Regions from separate parts of the Pseudoalteromonas sp. S2721 genome, predicted to be linked through region 1. Evidence: predicted binding sites of a transcription regulator. Region 1 holds the regulator's gene; each other region holds the start of a gene.

Region 1 (3,560 bases):
CGCTAAAACAGTCGCAGCGCGAGCATGTAAGCCAAGTTTGTTTTGAATTAAAAAGGTATCTTCAGCGTGCATTGTTGGTGCCTAGTTAGATATCTTGTTCGCGGTGGCGAATTTTTACATTAGCATGAGTTTTAGAAAAGCTTTCACCAATTGTTTGCGCTAAGTAAACAGAACGGTGTTGGCCTCCTGTACAACCAATTGCAATGGTTAGGTAACTGCGGTTGTTGCGCTCTAGATGTGGCAACCAAGTCTGTACAAAGGTTTGAATCTGCCAAGTGAATTTTTGCACTATGCTGTGGCTAGCTAAATAATCCCTGACAGGCTGATCGAGGCCGGTTAGTGGCTTTAAATCAGGCTCCCAGTGTGGGTTCGGTAAAAAGCGTGCATCAAAAACGTAGTCAGCTTCTTTTGGAATGCCATGCTTAAAACCAAACGACATAAACGTAATAATCAGTTTTTTATCTTTCTTACCTAAAATCTTTTCACGAATTGATTCTGCTAACTGATGAACACTCAAATCAGTGGTATCAATCATAAAGTCAGCGCGGGTGATCAGCACATCAAGCAGGATTTTTTCTTGTTTAATGGCAAGATCAAGCGGTAAAGAATCAATCGATAATGGATGCAAACGGCGAGTTTCAGAAAAGCGCTTAATTAGGGTTTGGTCATCACTATCTAGGTAGAATAGTGTTGGGTTTGCAAAACCTGGCAGGTACTCAAGAATATCATTAAACTCTTGCTGCTCTTTCGGTAAGTTACGTACGTCGATACTGACGGCAATTTTGTCATAATTATCAGAAACACTTCGCACGAGCGAAGGCAGTAGGTTGACAGGAATATTATCAACACAGTAGTAGCCTAAGTCTTCAAGAACTCGTAAAGCGACCGATTTCCCCGAGCCTGAGCGACCGCTGATAATTATTAATTCCATTTATGCCTCTGATGCAATTACTTGAAATAGTTGCTGATCGCTTGTAGCACTTCGCAACTGTTTACAAAAATCTTTATCTTTAAGTCTATCAGCAATTGTTGACAAGGTCTTCAAGTGCAACTGGCAATCGCCATCTGGTACGATGAGTGCCACAAAAATATCAACGGGACGATTGTCTATCGCATCAAAATTGATGGGAGATTCACTGACAATAATAAATGCATGAGGTTCATCAGCACCACTCATTCGACCGTGGGGAATAGCTATTCCTCGGCCGATACCTGTACTACCTAACTTTTCCCTGTTCAGAAAAGCATCTAGGATATCTTGTTGAGATAAATGAGGAAACTGCTGGTGAGCTAACTCGCTAATATACTCAAGAATTCTTTTTTTGCTATTAAAAAGGACCGCAGCTTTGCTGCAGTCCTGATTAGTAAGTGAACTAAGTTTCATAATTTAATGTCGAGCTAATTTCTCTTTATGCTTAATGACTTGGCGATCAAGTTTATCGATCAATGAGTCAATTGCTGCGTACATATCTTGATGTTCTGTAGAAGCGAACAGCTCGCCTCCGTTTACATGTAAAGTTGCTTCTGCTTTTTGGCTTAATTTTTCTACATCTAAAATGACATGAACATTATTAATATGATCAAAATGCCTTTCTAGTTTTGCGAACTTAGTGTTTACATAGTCTCTTAATGAATCAGTGACTTCTACGTGACGACCAGTTAAATTTAGTTGCATAAGCATTTTCCTTCTATGTAAAACGTCTAAATCAGACTTTTACGCTGATTAGACGGAGGTATTGCTAGAGACTCACGATATTTTGCAATTGTACGTCTAGCTACTTTAATTCCTTGCTCAGCCAATATATCTGCAATTTTGCTATCACTCAATGGTTTAACCGAGTTTTCTGCAGCAACTAACTTCTTGATTAAAGCGCGAATTGCTGTAGAAGAACACTCACCACCATTTTCGGTGCTGACATGGCTTGAGAAGAAATATTTCAACTCAAAAATTCCCCTTGGGGTATGCATATATTTTTGTGTTGTAACCCGAGAAATCGTCGATTCATGCATTTCGACCATTTCAGCGACATCGTTTAGCACCATTGGCTTCATTGCTTCTGGGCCATGTTCAAAGAAAGCTTGCTGTTGTTGCACGATACAGTTGGTCACTTTTAGTAAAGTATCGTTACGGCTTTCTAAGCTCTTAATAAACCACTTTGCTTCTTGTAAGTGAGAACGAATAAATTGGCTGTCGCTACTTGATTTAACAGAGCGAGACATCGCTGCATATTGGCTATTCACTCTAATTTTTGGCATACAATCTGGGTTTAACTCGACTACCCAGCGGCCTTTCACTTTTTTCACTGATACATCGGGTATGACGTACTCAGATTCTTCGCGTACTATGCTATCCGCAGGCTTAGGATTTAAGCTGTGAATGAGCGTCATCACTTCTTTAAGCTCGTTTTCTTTAAGCTTAGTCTTTTTCATTAAAGTGCGATAGTCGCGACTTGCTAATAATTCGATATGCTCAGATAAAACCATTTTAGTTTCAGCTAAATATGGCGTATTGGCATCGAATTGACGAAGTTGTATACACAGGCACTCTTGTAAACTTCGCGCGCCGATACCAACTGGATCGAATAACTGTATTCTTTTTAAGACAGCTTCAACTTCATCGAGTTCGATTTCTTCTTCATCATTATTTTGATTAAAGCTTTCGACAATATCTTCGCAGCTAACCGTTAAAATACCTGAGTCATCGATAGCTTCAACGATGGCAACGGCAATCGCTTCATCGGTAGGACTAAATGGTGTGAGCTGTAGTTGCCACATTAAATATTCTTGCAGTGTTTCTGTTGAAGCACCTTGGTAAATAGACTCGTCTTCAGGCATTGGCCCAGACGATGTTGATGGGGCGGCACTCATGTACTCATCCCACGTAACATCCATAGCTAAGTCATCGCTAACCGTATCCTTACTCAGAGCATCACTGCTTTCTTGCTCGAATTCGCTAGGTGCTTCGTCGGCAGACGCGCTGACTTGTACATCGTCAGACTCCGCTTTTTGCTCATTCTTACCGATGCTTTCTTCGTTGTAATCCGCTTCTTCCACTTCAAGCAGAGGATTACTATCAAGCGCTTCTTGAATTTCTTGCTGGAGATCCAATGTACTGAGCTGCAACAAGCGAATGGCTTGTTGCAGTTGTGGAGTCATTGTAAGTTGCTGGCCCATGCGCAGCTGTAATGATTGCCTCATGTATCCCTAACAATCCTTTTTAAGTTATCGGTAACGGTGAAGACACTGTTATCGATTTTTTGTCATTGTATAAGTCTAGCAGATGCTCTAGTCGGTGGCGTAATGGTTACAGCCTGAATTGCTCGCCTAGATAAACATCACGTACAGTTTGGTCAGCTAATACGTGCTCAGGTGTCCCTGATGCAATTAGCTCCCCATGAGAAACAATGTAGGCTTTTTCACAAACATCAAGGGTTTCTCGAACATTATGGTCAGTAATAAGTACACCAATACCACGATTTTTTAGGTGCTCAATAATTTTCTTTATATCTAACACCGAAATAGGATCAACACCAGCAAAAGGCTCATCTAAAAGGATAAAT
Region 2 (3,560 bases), on a different contig from region 1:
CTCTGCATCATCATCCTATATGGATAGCTTGCGTTGGAATCAAAGCAATACGCAAACAACTGAGGAAGACAACAACACACTTTCTCAGGAAGATTTCTTTTCGTTGTTAACACAGCAGTTGTCGTTCCAGGATCCGAGTAACCCTGCTGATAACGATCAAATGATCGCGCAGATGACGAACTTTACTATGGCTGAAGGTATTTCAAACTTAAACGAGAAGTTTGACTCACTGACTGCATCAATGACATCAAATTCTGCGTTACAGGCTTCCACTTTGGTTGGTAAGCAAGCGTTATTAGAGTCTGACACCATTGACTTTGACGGTGAAAACCTTGCTAAAGGGTCGGTGGTTGCTGAGACAGCCGTTGAATCTTTAACGCTAAGAATAACAGATTCTTCAGGTCAGTTAGTACGAACCATTGAATTAGGTTCTCAGTCTGCGGGCGCACTGCGTTTTGAGTGGGATGGTAAAGATAACGATGGCAATGTGCTCCCTGAAGGCGAGTATGACATCAGTGCTGAAGGCTTTGTAAATGGAGACTACAGCAGTATGCCTATGGCGACCTTTAAGAATATTGAAAGTGTCAATATTAATGGCGCAAGCGGCATTATCGTAAATACAAAAGAGGGTGCGGTTAGGCTAACTGATATAGCTGAAATCGCATAAGTATAAAAGGTTTGGGTTAGCTTAGGCTAAGAGATAGGTTAGAGGTGAGTTATGAGCTTCAATATTGCATTAACAGGCTTAGCAGCCGCACAAAAAGATTTAGACGTAACAGCAAATAATATTGCTAACGTTAACACTACGGGCTTTAAAGAGTCTCGTGCAGAGTTCGCTGATGTATACGCATCATCAGTATTTAGTTCTGGTAAAACAAAAAATGGTGACGGTGTAAGGACAACAATGGTGGCACAACAATTCCACCAAGGTTCACTCTCTTTCACAAATAACTCACTTGATTTAGCAATTACTGGTGAAGGTTATTTCGCAATGGCGAATGACTTAGGTGCACAAGATTTTACTTACACGCGTGCTGGTGCGTTCAAACTTAATAAAGATAACTTTATTGTGGATGCGAGCGGTAATTACTTACAAGGTTTCCCTGTTGATGAAGCAACCGGTGACACAACCTCTGTAAGCTTAAGTACATCTTCTGCGCTACAAATTCCAGATGCATCAGGTTCACCACGTGCAACCACGAATGTCTATTCGTCATTTAACCTTGATTCACGTGCCTCTGCGCCAACTGTGACACCATTCGATCCAGAAACAAGTGCAACTTATAACAGCTCTACATCGACAACGGTGTATGACTCATTAGGTGAACCGCATATTCTACAGTTCTTCTTTGTGAAAACTGATTCTACAGTGACTGGTAATGAAAATGAGTGGGAAGTATACGCTACATTAGATGAAAAGCCATTTGATGCAACAGGTGTTGAGCAAACCACAACACCTTATACACCATTATCAACTTTTCAGTTTGATGCCAGTGGCTTACCACAAAGTACAGATGGTACAGCGAATACTGATACAACATTTAATCCATTAACGTTACCGAGTGGTTTAGGTGCTGCGACAGGCCTTTCTGATTTACTTTCGAATGGTGCAAGTTTCCCTGATGATGTGACTATTAACTGGCGTGATGAAGCGGCAACAGCAAATAAAGTTCCAACTCAATACGCAAGTAACTTTGAAGTAAAAGCATTAGAGCAAGATGGTGCGACTGTAGGTCGTCTATCAGGAATTGATATCGGTTCTGACGGTAAAATTGTTGCGTCATACAGTAATGGAGATACGTCGTTCCTAGGTCAAGTTGCTATGGTGCGCTTCTCTAATTCACAGGGCTTGCAACAAGTTGGTGATACCTCATGGAAGAAGAGTTTAACGTCAGGTGAGCCGATTGCGGGTGAACCAGGTTCAGGTACTCTAGGTTCAATTAACTCATCAGCGCTTGAGCAATCAAACGTTAACTTAACCAATGAACTTGTTGACTTAATTAGTGCTCAGCGTAACTTCCAAGCAAATTCACGTGCGCTTGAGGTTAACTCAACACTACAACAGAACATCCTACAGATCCGTTAATCTTAACGGTTCTAAGCTTAATCCGACACGAAGGCTGCTTCCTCTATTGGCAGCCTTTTTTCATTCTTACTATTCATTTTTCTCTTCTATTTTAGCGTCAATTTTACTTTGGCACTTTTATTGCATTTCCTAATTATCGTATTTTTAGTGAGTCAATGTTATGGACAAAATGGTCTACATTGCCATGTCGGGTGCTAAGCAAAGTTTGCGAGGTCTTGAGCTCAAGGCCAACAATCTTGCTAATGCTAACACCACTGGCTTTAAAGCTGATTTTGCACAAGCTCGCTCTATGCAAGCCTTTGGTGAAGGTCTGCCATCTAGGGTGTTTGCTATGCAAGAACGCCCAGGATCTAATATGGAATCGGGTGGTTTTGTTGAAACTGGCCGTGAGCTTGATATCGCGATGAGCGACCGTGGTTGGTTGAGCGTACAAGATGCATCCGGCAATGAGGCGTACACCAAAACTGGCACATTAAACATTACTCCAGATGGCGCATTGATCACCAGCCATGGCCGTCAAGTAATTGGCGAAGGTGGTCCAATCATTTTGCCATTGCCTATTGAAAAAGTTGAGTTTAGTGAAGATGGCGCTATTCAGGTTCGCCCGCAAGGTGCGCCTGCTAACTTTTTGGAAGTGGTTGATCGCTTAAAAGTGATTGAGGCTGATAACACTCAGCTTGAAAAAGGCAATGACGGTTTATTTCGACCAAAAGAAGACATGTTGGTCAATGACCTTTGTGGCTTTTGTGACATTTCACCTAACGTAAAAGTATTGTCGGGAACGCTTGAAATGTCGAACGTAAACCCAGTGCATGAAATGGTCGATATGATCAGCAATCAACGCCAATTTGAATTACAAGTTAAATTGATGAAAACAGCCGAAGAGCTCGATGAGCGTCAAGATCAGCTGTTACGCATTGTTTAAGATGACTGAGAGGGTAGAGTTATGAATCCTGCATTATGGATCAGTAAAACCGGGCTTGACGCCCAGCAAACCGATATTTCGGTGATCTCAAATAATCTCGCGAATGCCAGCACGGTAGGCTACAAAAAAAGCCGCGCCGTATTTGAAGATTTACTATATCAAAACATTAACCAGCCAGGTGGCCGCTCGTCGCAAGACACTGAAATGCCGTCAGGCTTAATGCTTGGTGCCGGTGCCAAAGTGGTTGCTAACCAAAAGAACTTTTCACAAGGTAATATGCTTACCACTGAAAATTCATTGGACTGGATGATCTCAGGCCCAGGTTTTTTTGAAGTGCAATTACCAGATGGCAATATTGCCTATTCACGTAATGGTCAATTCACGACTGACGAAGATGGTCGCATTGTAACTTCCGGCGCGGGTTTTCCATTACAACCAGAAATGAACGTACCAGACGATGCACAATCAATTACTGTTTCACAAGACGGTGAAGTATCAGTGCGTATTTCAGGTCAAGCAGAGAACGTGGTCATCGGTCAGCTCACCATT
Region 3 (3,560 bases), on a different contig from region 1:
AACCAAGTATTCGTGATGAAATCAAAATAATCACAAAGTGTGGTATCAAGCCTGCGTTTGCAAGCCTAGGGCTACAAGGCAAAGCAAATCATTATGATTCAAGTGCCGCGCATATTATTGCCTCGGCACAGCAGTCACTTAAAAACTTCAGCACTGATCGTTTAGATGTATTACTTATTCATCGCCCTGATTACTTGATGAACGCCGATGAAATGGCACAAGCATTTAATACCCTAAAAGCAAATGGTGATGTGCTTGACTTTGGTGTATCTAATTTTACCCCATCGCAACTTAGCTTGTTGCAGTCGCGTTTAGACTTTGAGCTTGTGACTAATCAAATTGAGTTTTCACCTTACGAGATGAAAGCCCTTGATGATGGCAGCTTAGACCAATGCCAATTACTTGATATCAAACCTATGCTTTGGTCTCCATTAGCTGGGGGTCGCTTATTCTCAAGTGAAGATGAAAAAGCGGTGCGTTTACGTGCAGTGTTGGAGCAGGTTGGGGCTGAAATTGGCGCCACAGCCATTGATCAGGTTGTTTATGCTTGGCTGTTAATGCACCCAAGTGCACCGTCTGTGGTACTTGGTACGGGTAATATTGAGCGTGTTAAATCAGCTGTTGACGCTAAGCAGCTTACTATGAACCGTGAACAATGGTATCGCATTTGGCAAGGCTCAACTGGTCATAGTGTACCATAAGTGTATTGATATAAATGAGAAAAGGGCCTTAACGGCCCTTCGTGTTGCAGCAAGTAACACATTCTTTATAAAGTGAAGTCAACCGCGTAAGCGACGTACACTTTTACATCTGAACCATCAATGTCGTTGTCTGAAAGACCGAAAGTAAAGCCGTCTTTCGACACTGAAACACCGTAGTCGATGATGTCATCATCACCAATGAAATCCCCTGAGTAATGACCTAAGTGAAGGGCCATTTCTGCACCGGTACTGCCAACTGGGAAACTGTAGTCAGCATTTAAATAAAGTGAATCACCAAAATCTGTACCGTCACCGCTTGCTGCTGATGTTGCTAGGACAGCTGCACCAAAGGTGAAACTACCCATGCTAATGCTACCGTAGATTTCTGAGAAGTCTGCATCTGTGTAAGACGCTGCATCTGGGTATGCATAATAAATGTAGCCAACATCGTAGCTAAAGGTTTCATTGATTTCACCGCCAAAACCAGCATAAAGGTCTAGCTCGTAAGTCATGTCGTCAGCCCAGCTAGCATTCGATACCCAAGTACCCGCATAAAAGCCAGATTCACTTGCGTAGTCGATACCACCTTGGATTGCAGCATCACCACCGCCTTGCTCTTGACCACGCCATAAGTAGTTTGAAGTTGCCGCAGCGTTTGCTGTGACTTCTGCATAGCTATATGTTGAGCTCAAAGTTAATAGCGCAAGGGCGCTTGCTGCGACCGTTTTTTTTAGTTTTAGCATGTTTCTGTATCCTGTTGTTATGTTGATTTTGTCCCATTTTCAGATTGCAGTCTGGTTATTATTTGAGGACATTTTCTATGTGTTGTCTGGATACGATATTGCACTGGTTGTGCCAAGTTAATTTCTAACGGGATATTTTATGCTTAAAGGCTTTAAAAACAGGCTTTTAAACTTGTTTAATTGTGAAAAGGATGGTTATTTGAATTGTTCATGCGCACATGTGTGGTGCAAAAAATAACCCGGTTGCACAATTGCGAAGCAACCGGGTTTTGCTTATTTGAGAGTAACTTAGCCGAAAATTGCACGCATTAGACTAATGGTTTCTTCAACACTGCGGCCTTTTTCTACTTCACTGATGATTGAATCGCGCTTAGCTTTGATATGTTCAGGGATATCATCATTTGCTAATGCTCGGTCTACCAGTATCTCTGCTGATTCTTTGCCACGGCGTACGGTCTTTTTACCTGCTGAGCTCGTGGTACTCTTAGGTTTGTTTAACAACTTAATATAGTTAGAGTTATCAGCGGTACTTTTATCTGCATAATAAAAGAAGTTAGGCAATAGGGCTTTGATTTCAACCAGAGATTGTTCAAGCTCATTTGCTGCACTGGCCATTTTGAACCAAGGCATGCTATGTATTGCTTCGACAACATCTTGCCAGTAGCGCTCAAAATCACGGTTATTAAGCTTAGTAATGCCTAATGCCGCACAAAGGGCATCAAGTTTACTATTTACGATTGGTGTAAACACGTCAGGTCGGCGCATCGCAAGCAAGCGAGTAGCAGGAGCAAGCGTTGGCTTTTCATCGCTGCCATTAAATGCCATGAAGTAAGCAACCATAAAATGCTGATAATGTTCTTGCGTTACTTCACCCTCAAGTGGAATGTGTGCAAGCGCCTCATCGAACGCACCTGGTAAATCACTCAACATTTGGTGGAAACCTTTCGCGTTCTTAGTAGAAGCAAACCATTCAACGTCGAAGTTATAGCTACTTGGATCAAGCGAGGCACTGTGTTTACCTGAAAACGCTAAACGGTCTTCTGGGATCATCTCTTTTAGGGATTGCGATTTAATTGCAGCAATGTACTTAGCTAAGCGTAGTTGCTCATCAAGGGCTACAAGCTCTTTATGCTGCTCGATGAAGCCTGCAATAACAGGCCATGGCGCAACCCTTAATGTTTTTAGCTGCAAAAAGCTGATTGCAGAAATTAATAAGTCATGAAGTTTTTTAAGAGTGGGTAATTGCTTATCTTCTAACAGATCGTAGTTAATGCGATCGCGGCTTGCACTTAATAGCTCATAGCACCAACCTAAAAAGTCTTCAGGGTGGTTTTCTACTTTAACTGCCATAAGGTTTAAGCTGATATCAGAGGCTTGCTTGAGAATATTTTGATAAATTTGACTTTCTTGCTCGCCAAGCGCCATTTTTGACGGTGAAATAAGCAGTTTCTTCATGCTTAATCGATACTCCAGTTTTGACCAAATTGGGTTGTTTAATTTTAGTACACAGGGTGCAAAAACAACAGGGTCGTGCATCATACCGAAGTAATGAAATGATGCAATCTTACTGATAATTTATAAGTAAGATTGCGACTGACGTGGTTTATTAATCATGGTCATCGAGTGTAAATAATTGCTCAACACTGAGTTCAAAGTGAGCAGCGATTTTTAACGCGATAATCACTGAGGGTATAAAGCGGCCTGTTTCAACTGTGCTAATGGTTTTACGTGATACTGCAATAGCATCAGCAAGTTCTTGCTGCGATAATCCCTTTTCTTTGCGGAATTTAGCGATATTATTTTGCACTTTTATACCTAGTCTCTACTTTGCCAAAGAATTGATACGCCATATATCAAACACATCAAGGCAAGGTAAAATGTGGCCATCATGCTATGAGATACATTTAAAGCAAGTTCATCAGACAATAAAAAAATAGCCCCCATGCTAAAAAGTAATCCAAGCACAACATGTTTATAAGCGATGGTATCAATCGTATTTAAAAATTCATCCTTATAAGTAAGGCGATAACCAAGTTTCCATGTAAATCCCCCTCTAATCACAAACATAAAGAAAGATCCTAAAAATGCGGCAACACCAATAAATAGTAAAAATACA
Region 4 (3,560 bases), on a different contig from region 1:
GAAAGGATCTAATGTGTACTTAGGTGCATCAGCGGTCGCTGTACCTGGTAATAAATCAATAAACAATGAAAACGTGACTTTATTGTTGCTATCACAACCCGTCTCGGTTCTAAAATAATTACAATTAGACTGTTTATCAATGTAATCCCAAGTATCAGGCATAATCACGAAAATAGCATCTTCAGTATTTTGCTCTAAGATCTCGTGCGTTTGTTCAAGACCATTAATCAGTAAACTAGTTTTTTCAGCATTAATTTGGCTACGTAAAATGCGTTTATCATTTGAACCTTCCACAGTCTCATATAACCTAACTGCAAAGCCATTATGAAAATCAGCACCTATCCCAACTAGCTCACCTTCTATTTTGTAACCTGTAGCCACACCATTTTGATCTATAATTGTAGTTCGATAGTTTATAACTAAATCATTGAAGTCATAATCTCCAGAAAATGGCCATTTATCCTCAAATGCAAGTGTTACCCAGCTATTTTCTCCTGGGTAAACTAGGCTTCCCAATGTTGTTACAGAGTAATCTTCTACCTCCCCACCAATAACACCACCAGTTGCTGTAATTGGATTGGTTTCACTACCATCAGTTACACGAAAGCGAGACCAGGTTGTTCCCATAACGGCATCATCTGGAACATTAACCAAAATGCTATTATCGCCTTGGTTTAACCGATATTTAGACACCGTAATTTCATCCGCATCAAATTGGTAATTCTGATCCCAATCAAACCATGCGTATAGATATGTCTCGTCATTTGCAGAGGTAACAATAATTTGACTGGTATTGCCTGCTACCAAATCAGTGACGAACTTAACGCCGTCATCTGATTGATCATCAGGTGTTAAAAGTAAGTCTGAACGTGTATTAATATTCTCGCCATCTACTGTAGCACCTAAGTAAACCAAATTAGTTTGATCTGCATTTGGGTCAAATAAATGTCTTGCGCCACTGTCTTCGAGTGAGGTTTGATAAGGAGCAGGTGCATCACCAAAATCGATTGAATTATCCGTTACCTTTACCTCAGCAATTGCGCAGCGTGCACCATCATTTTGATTTGATGTAGGCCCTAAAGTAAACACCGCAGCAGTTGGCGTGTAACCGTTTACAGGGCTAATGCTAAGGTCTACTTTGTGTATTTTACCGCTTCGGTTATTACTAAAGTAAAACTGTCCTTTTACATCAAAATACCCAGCACCATTCGCTCCGGTATCACCAGCTATATCTAAGTTCGCCACAAATGTGGGTGTCTGATTATTAAGATCTATTTCGTATAAGTCGCCATTTGATTCAACTGCATACAAAAGGTTGCTATTAGGATGAAAAGCAAAATCATAAATAGCTAACCCCCAGCTAGCTGAACCCGCAACTAAATCAGCTTGATATTCATCAGCAGGCTCTGTCAAATCAATACCGTACAATCCGAATTTGGGATGATACAAATAATATACCGCCTGATTAGTTTCACTATTTACATGGATGTCACCCACATAGAAGTTAGTATCAGGCAGACCGTTAACCACGAGTCGTTCTAGTTGATAATCATCACCAATTTTGACAACACTCTTCGGGCTTTGCTTACTAAAGCCATACATATATTGGTCTTTATAGTTAAAACCCACAGCATTTACGCTTTCATTGTTTGTTTCGTCACTAAAGTTTAATGACGGTGCTAATACTGTCGCTTTAGCAGAGACCAAATCAATTCCAAACATTTGTGCAGGTGTACCTTGTATTAGAAATGCTTTACTTGGGCATTCTTCAAACGGAGCTGCGCTTACATAACTAGTGGCAAGCACTGATAAAAGACAGACGGGTATTTTGCTTTTCATAATTACACTCTCCTGTGGTTATGTAATTATTTAAAGCAGCAATTGTTCCAAAATATAACTCATTAAAAAATAAGGTTTTAAATATTTTTTGTAGATTCTTTTTGCAAGATGCAACCATCTATATCGCAAAATGCAATTCTTTTTAATCACAAAAAACAAATTTACTCAACACAAAAGCATGATGTGCTAGAATTGCTTCAGAAAAAATAATAATAAATGTTAAAAATGAACTTTAAAGCTCTTGTTATTCTGCTGTGTACCTTGTCATTTGCATCAATTGCGTCAACTCTACAAGGCCACATTGATGAAGCTAGAACAATAAGCGATTACCAAGAACGCTATAAATATTTAACAAATATAGATAAACGCCTTATTGAATCTGCCAGTTTTGCTGAGCGATTAAGCTTTAATGTTAGATTAATTCACGTTCATATACACCTAGGTCAGTTTCAACAGGCGCAAAATATAGTAGAAGAACTTGAGTCTTCTCCAAAATATAAAAGTGACTCCTCTATTTATAGCGAATTGTATTTAGTCAAAGCTCGATTGGCATATAGTGCAAATAAATTAGAATCTGCAATTCACTTATCTCAACAAAATGTCGCGCTGTTTCAGCGTTTGCAACTCACCGATTACGAAATTGATGCCGTTGCGAGCCTTGTCAGTGCTTATCATAATGCAGGTGAATATCAAGCAGCCTTAAACTTGCTTGAGGTTTATATTCACGACAACAATCGAGAATTATCCTTAAAGCAAAAAGAAATGCTCTACCATGGTTATTCGCGTAATCTTGAACAGTTAGACCGGTTAACCCTTGCCCTAGAATATAAGCTAAAACGCCGTGAAGTTATTCAGCAAATGTCGCCGTCTATTTCATTACAAGCAGGTATAAGTTATTCAATTGCCCAAAGTTATTTAGATTTAGAACAATACGAAAAAGCAAAGAGCGAGTTTATTACAGCCCTTAGTTTTGATAGGCAAACGGGTTCACTATCTGATATCGGACATAGTTTAGTTAAGCTATCCCAATGCGAATATGGACTTAAAAACTACCCTGCAGCACTTGCATACGCACAAGAGGCTAAGCTGGTCTTCGCTAGTTATAACAGTACGCGAAATACTGCCTGGGCAAACCATAATATTGCGATAAATTTGCTCGAAATAGATAAACCTGACCAAGCATTAAGCATTGAAAAACAAGTGCTCATTGAACTCAAGCAAGACGATCACTTATATATAGATGTATTACTTACATTAGCTAAGCTGTACATTGGCTCTACTGAGCACGAACAAGCTAAACATTATGCTGAGCAAGCCTACCAGTTAAGTAAACAAAAAAATAAGCTGCAAAAACAAATCATTGCCCTAGAACATTTGATCACTGTGACAGAAAAACAAGCTGATTATAAACAAGCCCTGTCGTATCAACGTGCTATTACAGAGCTTGAAAAAGGCTTTGCCCGTAACAACTACAACCAGCGTTTAGCTGAGCTACAAAACTCCATTGCAATGCGCGACCGCGATTTAGCAATACAAGATTTAAAACTTCAAGACAATGAAAAAAGCCAAGCTATTGCCGCACAACGTCAAGCTATTTTATACAGCGTCTTATTATTTAGCCTGCTTTTAGCTGCAATGGGCATTGCTTTATTAAGAATAAGACAGAGAAAACAGCTTATTGAACAGCGCCGAAATTATCTGGATAAACAAATCAGTCAACG

Evidence for each region. Region 1 encodes sigma-54, which starts transcription at its own class of promoters, with help from an activator protein. Its sites were predicted from a motif close to GTTGGCACGNNNNTNGNNT; they were not measured.
Region 2: a site for sigma-54 is predicted at 2,194-2,212, ahead of CWC02_RS15370 (flagellar basal body rod protein FlgF). Genes of this name have one in related genera too.
Region 3: a site for sigma-54 is predicted at 1,543-1,561, ahead of CWC02_RS11615 (TorF family putative porin). Genes of this name have one in related genera too.
Region 4: a site for sigma-54 is predicted at 1,873-1,891, ahead of CWC02_RS08325 (LruC domain-containing protein). Genes of this name have one in related genera too.

Annotation. Positions count from the first base shown of each region.
Region 1 covers NZ_PNCZ01000008.1:67,627-71,186, reverse strand. The annotation lists gene CWC02_RS03630 (HPr family phosphocarrier protein) at 1-72, opposite strand, end outside; gene rapZ (RNase adapter RapZ) at 86-931, opposite strand; gene ptsN (PTS IIA-like nitrogen regulatory protein PtsN) at 932-1,384, opposite strand; gene hpf (ribosome hibernation promoting factor) at 1,388-1,675, opposite strand; gene CWC02_RS03610 (RNA polymerase factor sigma-54) at 1,702-3,198, opposite strand; gene lptB (LPS export ABC transporter ATP-binding protein) at 3,305-3,560, opposite strand, start outside.
Region 2 covers NZ_PNCZ01000040.1:56,999-60,558, reverse strand. The annotation lists gene CWC02_RS15380 (flagellar hook assembly protein FlgD) at 1-667, shown strand, start outside; gene flgE (flagellar hook protein FlgE) at 719-2,086, shown strand; gene CWC02_RS15370 (flagellar basal body rod protein FlgF) at 2,247-3,011, shown strand; gene flgG (flagellar basal-body rod protein FlgG) at 3,033-3,560, shown strand, end outside.
Region 3 covers NZ_PNCZ01000028.1:11,472-15,031, reverse strand. The annotation lists gene CWC02_RS11620 (aldo/keto reductase) at 1-701, shown strand, start outside; gene CWC02_RS11615 (TorF family putative porin) at 767-1,444, opposite strand; gene CWC02_RS11610 (hypothetical protein) at 1,733-2,899, opposite strand; gene CWC02_RS11605 (helix-turn-helix transcriptional regulator) at 3,051-3,251, opposite strand; gene CWC02_RS11600 (hypothetical protein) at 3,260-3,560, opposite strand, start outside.
Region 4 covers NZ_PNCZ01000017.1:18,115-21,674, reverse strand. The annotation lists gene CWC02_RS08325 (LruC domain-containing protein) at 1-1,839, opposite strand, end outside; gene CWC02_RS08320 (ATP-binding protein) at 2,065-3,560, shown strand, end outside.